Regions from separate parts of the Photorhabdus temperata genome, predicted to be linked through region 1. Evidence: predicted binding sites of a transcription regulator. Region 1 holds the regulator's gene; the other holds the start of a gene.

Evidence for each region. The regulator ArgR, encoded in region 1, controls arginine synthesis, uptake and breakdown. The targets are predictions, from matches to a motif close to ANTGAATAAAAATACANT.
Region 2: a site for ArgR is predicted at 1,809-1,826, ahead of argC (N-acetyl-gamma-glutamyl-phosphate reductase). Genes of this name have one in related genera too.

Annotation. Positions count from the first base shown of each region.
Region 1 is NZ_JAJAFX010000009.1:36,724-40,129, forward strand. It holds gene mpl (UDP-N-acetylmuramate:L-alanyl-gamma-D-glutamyl-meso-diaminopimelate ligase) at 116-1,486, shown strand; gene argR (transcriptional regulator ArgR) at 1,533-2,003, opposite strand; gene mdh (malate dehydrogenase) at 2,457-3,395, shown strand.
Region 2 is NZ_JAJAFX010000080.1:10,743-14,148, forward strand. It holds gene argB (acetylglutamate kinase) at 1-740, opposite strand, end outside; gene argC (N-acetyl-gamma-glutamyl-phosphate reductase) at 766-1,770, opposite strand; gene argE (acetylornithine deacetylase) at 1,873-3,030, shown strand; gene ppc (phosphoenolpyruvate carboxylase) at 3,333-3,406, shown strand, end outside.

The sequences.
Region 1 (3,406 bases):
CTCTTTCGCGGGCAGTTTAGCCAAAGAAAGGGATGATTCATAGGCTATTCCATTTCTTATCTTGCTTTTGATGGTTAGAATAGTGGTTAACTTCATGCTATGGAATGGGAAATCAATGCGTATTCATATTCTTGGTATCTGCGGTACTTTTATGGGTGGACTGGCAATTTTGGCACGTTCTCTCGGCCATGAGGTAACCGGCTCAGATACCAATGTTTATCCACCAATGAGTACCTTACTAGAAAAACATGGGATTAGCCTGATTCAGGGATATGATCCGGCACAATTGGATTCTGTGCCAGATATGGTCATCATCGGTAATGTCATGAGCCGTGGAAATCCTTGTGTAGAAGCTGTGCTGGAGCGTGGGCTCCCTTATACCTCTGGCCCTCAATGGCTGCATGATTATGTCTTACCGGAGCGTTGGGTTTTGGCGGTTGCAGGGACGCATGGTAAAACAACAACCGCCGGCATGTTGGCTTGGATTCTGGAAGCTTGTGGCTATAAACCGGGTTTCTTGATTGGCGGTGTTCCTGGGAATTTTGCAACATCAGCTCAGATCGGAGAAAGCCCGTTTTTCGTAATAGAAGCCGATGAATATGACAGTGCTTTCTTTGATAAACGATCCAAGTTTGTGCATTACAGCCCACGTACGCTGATCATGAATAATCTCGAATTTGATCATGGGGATATTTTTGGCGATCTGGCAGCTATTCAGAGACAGTTCCATCATCTTGTCAGGATTATTCCGGCTAGTGGCAAGATCTTTGTGCCGGATAACGATATTAACCTGAAACATGTCTTGTCTATGGGATGCTGGAGTGAATTGGAGCTGGTGGGTGAAACCGGTCGCTGGCAGGCAAAAAAGATAAGTACAGACAGCAGTGATTATCGGGTGTTTTATGGTGGTGAAATTGTTGGAGAAGTGAATTGGTCACTGGTTGGTGAACATAATATGCGTAATGGGCTGATTGCGATTGCAGCCGCACATCATGTTGGTGTCCAGCCAGCCGATGCCTGTCGTGCTTTGAGCGATTTTATTAATGCCAGCCGTCGCCTTGAACTACGCGGTGAGGAGAATGGCATCACCGTTTATGATGATTTTGCGCATCACCCGACAGCAATTCTGGCAACACTGGAAGCTCTGCGTAGTAAGGTTGGTGGAACTGCCCGTATTATTACTGTGTTAGAACCGCGTTCAAATACCATGAAAATGGGTGTAAGTAAGAATGAGATCGCGCCAGCGCTGGGGCGTGCTGATGAAGTGTTCTTATTTCAGCCAGCTAATATTAAATGGCATGTATCAGAAATTGCAGATCGTTGTGTTCAGCCAGCGTATTGGAGCGCTGACATTGATTCGCTGGTGCATATGATTGTTGATAAGGCACAGAAAGGCGATCATATTTTGGTTATGAGTAATGGCGGGTTTAGCGGTATTCATGAAAAACTACTATCTGAACTGAATAAAAAAACTTATCAGTCCTGAGGATGGCGGCAGGAAAAATGAATCGCGCCAGCATGGCGCGATTCATTTAAAGTTCTTGTTCAAACAATTCAAGAATTTTTTCACGTAGCTGTTCTGCCGTGAAACCTCTGGCAAGTGTGATGAAGATGGTGTCGTCACCCGCGATACTGCCAAGTATACCTTCTGCTTTACCAAGGGAATCCAACAGGCGAGCAATAAGCTGAGCAGCGCCAGGGCTTGTACGAATGACAACAATTGAATGGTTGTGATCAACATCCAGTACCAGGTTTTTTAGTGGACTAGTGGCAGTAGGGACGCCAAGCTCAGCAGGAAGGCAGTAGACCATTTCCATTTTTGCATTACGGGTGCGAACAGCACCAAATTTTGTCAGCATTCTGGAGACTTTGGATTGATTAATATTCTCAAAACCTTCTTCCAGCAAGGCGGTGACGATTTCTCCTTGAGAGCTAAATTTTTCTTCTTTTAATAACGCCTTGAAAGCTTTTACTAACTCTTCCTGTTTAGAGGGAGTACGCATATTTCACCATATTCAATCAGCTATGAAGATTATATTATGCATACAAATGAATTTTTATGCAATAAGAATGATTTTATCACCATTTTTAAAGCATGAATTAGTCTTATGCTATATAGAAATTCACAAAATATGAATATGAGAATTTGCTTTTTTGGGCTGGTTATCATGTAAGTATATTGTTAATCAAATGATGTTGTTTGGTGTTGTTGTTGGGTGTAAGGTATTTAGCGGGTTATTTTATAAAATCATAAGGCAATTATCAAAATAGTGTCCATTATCTCATTAACAGATAAGCATTTTGCCTAGAATACGGCGACTTTTACGTCCCACGATTAGAGCGTAAGTCCACAATTTGGCTGTTAACAGATTGTTTTCAAGAAAGTAGTAATCTATGGTTTGTAACCAGATGAATTCACAGCATTTTAAAGTATAAACGATTTAAGGAGTATCAGGATGAAAGTTGCAGTTCTCGGTGCAGCCGGTGGTATTGGTCAGGCTCTTGCTCTTCTACTAAAAACCCAGCTTCCTTCAGGTTCAGAACTCTCTTTATATGATATCGCTCCAGTGACACCTGGGGTGGCTGCTGATTTGAGCCACATTCCAACGGATGTGAGAATTAAGGGCTTTGCTGGTGAAGATGCAACGCCAGCGTTGGAAGGAGCGGACGTTGTATTGATTTCTGCTGGTGTTGCTCGTAAACCAGGTATGGATCGTTCAGATCTGTTTAATGTTAACGCGGGTATCGTTCGTAACCTGGTAGAACAAGTGGCTAAAACGTGTCCGAAGGCACTGATTGGGATTATTACTAACCCAGTCAACACAACTGTAGCTATTGCGGCTGAAGTGCTGAAAAAAGCGGGTGTATATGATAAAAACCGTCTGTTTGGCGTAACAACCCTGGATATTATCCGCTCCAATACTTTTGTTGCTGAATTGAAAGGTAAAAAACCGCAGGAAATCGAAGTGCCGGTTATCGGTGGTCACTCTGGTGTGACGATCCTGCCTCTGTTGTCCCAAATCCCTGGTGTGAGCTTTACTGATGAAGAGTTGGCTGCCTTAACTAAACGTATTCAGAATGCAGGTACTGAAGTCGTTGAAGCTAAAGCTGGTGGTGGATCTGCAACTCTGTCTATGGGGCAAGCTGCGGCTCGTCTGGGCCTTTCTTTGGTCCGTGGCTTACAAGGCGAAAGCAATGTTGTTGAATGTGCCTATGTTGAGGGTGATGGCAAATATGCGCGTTTCTTCGCTCAACCGGTTCGTTTGGGTAAAAATGGCGTAGAAGAGCGTCTGGAAATTGGCAAATTGAGTGATTTTGAACAAAAAGCACTGGAAGACATGTTGGACGTATTGAGAAAAGATATAGAATTAGGTGAAAAATTCATTAATAACTAATTGGTATATTT
Region 2 (3,406 bases), on a different contig from region 1:
TTAAATAAGGCAGTCAGTTGATCCGCATGACGCCAACTGGCGATATCTACCGGGCGACCTAATGTTTTAGCTGCATCCAAAGCTGCATTCACCTTCACGATCATGCCGTCAGTAATGATGCCCTGCACAATAAGTTGTTCAGCTTTCTGAGCGGTCATATCAGGGATCTTCTGCCCTTTACCATCCAAAATGCCGCTAACATCAGAGAGCAATACCAGATCAGCCCCCAAAGTCTGAGCTATCGCCGTTGCTGCCTGATCCGCATTCACATTCATCAGCTCCCCTTTATCAGTTACACCAATCGAGCTAATAATGGGTATATAACCAGCATCCAGTAACATTCTTAGCAACCTAGCATCACCCGGCATCGCTTTCCCCACATGCCCCAACTCTTCACTCAGTTGGGAAACCGTGACCACATTACCATCTCCTAAATATAATCCAACTGATGCAAGCTGATACTTAGTCGCCCACGACAACAAAGTTTTATTAGCGATACCTGCCAATGCGCCGGTGATAATCCCTATCTGCTCAACGGGTGTTACCCGTAATCCTTGCTCCTTCACTACCGGCAGTTGCAGCTTCTGCATCAGTTCATCTACCAGACAACCACCACCATGAACAATCACCAACTGGCGTTTATGTGTTTGCCGATATTCCTGTAATGCAGTAAACAAGCGTTCCAGTGCTTCTTCATTGTCCAATAACACGCCACCTAACTTTATGACTAAAGGTTCCATCTGCTTTACTCCCTCATGCCAATAATTAAAGTAATGCCTGAGTTTCTTCAAACCCAAAACGTATATTCATACACTGAACTGCCTGCGCTGCCGCGCCTTTCAAGAGATTATCCTCAGTACCGACAATAATCAGGTGATCACCCTGTACAACAAAACCAATATCACAGAACGGTAATCCAACAACCGATTTCAGAGCTGGCACTCCTTTGTTGTAAAGACGTACCAGAGGCTTATCTTTATATGCCTGTTGATAAGCTTCACTTATCTGTTCTGCGGTAACACCGGACTTCAATTTACAGGTAATCGTGGCAAGAATACCCCGCGCAAAATTGCCAAGATGCGGAGTAAAAATCACCCTGGTCCCCAGATGTTCCTCAATCTCAGGTAGGTGACGATGAGTAAATATCCCATAAGGTTGCAGGCTAACTTCGCAGAAACTGTTGGTCATACTGGCCTTCCGACCTGCACCACTCACACCGCTAGTCGCATTAATCACCGGCCAGTGACCGGTATCGAGCAAACCCTTTTCCAGTAGTGGCTTTAGAGCGAGTTGAGAAACCGTTGGATAACATCCCGGGACAGCAACCAACTGGGCCTGTTTAATTTCTTCAGTCTGCCATTCGGCAAGTCCATATACAGCTTGTGTTAACCATTGAGTATGCTTATGTTTGAATCCGTAGTATTGTTGATAAATCTGAGCATTTTGTACGCGATAGGCACCGGACAAATCGAACACAACGCAACCTGCTGCCAGAAATACCGGCGCAATGTCATGACTGACCTCATGGGCGGTGGCAAGGAAAACCACATCAATCCCTTTAGCAGCATCAGTAATATCAGTCAGCGGTTGCAGCGGTAGATCAACGATGCCTTTATACTGTGGATGTAAATCTGAGAAGCATTTATCTGCATCAACGCTCTGAGCAGAAACCATTAGCCTAATCAGATTTATATGTGGGTGACGATGCAGATATGCTGCCAGTTCTGCTCCGGTATAACCACTTGCACCAACAACCAGCGTATTCAACATGGGATATCTTTACCTTGTGCTCAGTATTTAAACGGGATAATGTATTTTTATTCAAAAAAAATGCATGAATATTGATACTATCATGAATAAAGGCTGTCAACAGTGAATATTAAATTACCTCCATTTATTGAGCTATTTCGGCAGTTAATCGCTACTCCCTCAATCAGCGCCACCGATATCAGTATCGATCAAAGTAATGAGTCTTTAATCAACCTGCTGGCAAGCTGGTTAAAGGAAATTGGTTTCGAAATTGAAATACAACCGGTACCCGAAGTCCGCGGGAAATATAATTTACTGGCAACTCTGGGGAAGGGTTCAGGTGGATTACTGCTATGTGGGCACACCGATACCGTCCCTTTTGACGAAGGGCGCTGGACTAAAGATCCCTTCACCCTGACAGAACGTGATAACAAACTATATGGTTTAGGTACGGCAGACATGAAAGGCTTCTTCGCTTTTATCATTGATGCCTTGCGGGATATTGATGTCAGTAAAATAACCCGTCCGCTGTACATTCTGGCTACCGCGGATGAAGAGACAACAATGGCAGGTGCCCGTTATTTTGCGGCAAGTACAACTATCCGACCGGATTTCGCGATTATCGGTGAGCCGACGGCATTGCGGCCTATCTGTGCACACAAAGGGCATTTATCGAACGCTATCCGCATCGTCGGCCAGTCAGGGCATTCCAGTGATCCAGCCCGTGGTATCAACGCCATTGATTTGATGCATGAATCTATTGGTCATCTGATTGAATTGCGCGACACGCTAAAAGAGCGTTACAACAATCCGGCGTTTGCCATTCCATACCCGACCATGAACTTCGGCTATATTCATGGCGGTGATGCGGTAAATCGGATTTGCGCACATTGTGAATTGCATATGGATATTCGCCCATTACCGGGGCTGACATTACAGGATCTGAATGGGCTGTTAAACGAGGCCCTGGAACCGGTGAAACAACGTTGGCCTGGCCGTCTGACCATCAATGAATTACATCCACCCATTCCCGGATATGAATGCCCAACAGACTACAAGATGGTTGATGTAATAGAAAAACTGCTGGGCCGCAAGGCTGAAACCGTGAATTACTGTACCGAAGCGCCATTCATTCAGGAATTATGCCCAACGTTGGTACTTGGCCCAGGTTCGATTGAACAGGCACATCAGCCGGATGAGTTTATTGATATGTCATTTATTGAACCTACCAGAAAGATAATCTCTCAGTTAATAGATCATTTTTGTCTGAGCAATAATTAATTGTTTCAACTTATCCCCCCAAAAATCAGGGGGGACTCAAGCATCAGAACAAGAAACAAACAAGCCTTTCCCAAGTACCTTGCACATAAACACAGCGCAGATAATAAGTAAAACTTATAGAAAATAGCCCAGTATTAAATTTTAGAAATTTCGCCCAAACTGATTATTTTCTGATATGAATATGAGGGCTTAGGGTAAATGCAACATTGTGGCGCCACAAAAAACAATTTCCCGCCACGTTAATAAAATTTTTCTACAGGAACAGAATCAACATTCTGCCAGTTATAAAGGCCAAGAGTCACATGAATCAACAATATTCCGCAATGCGCAGTAATGTCAGCATGCTAGGTAAGCTGCTGGGAGATACGATCAAAGA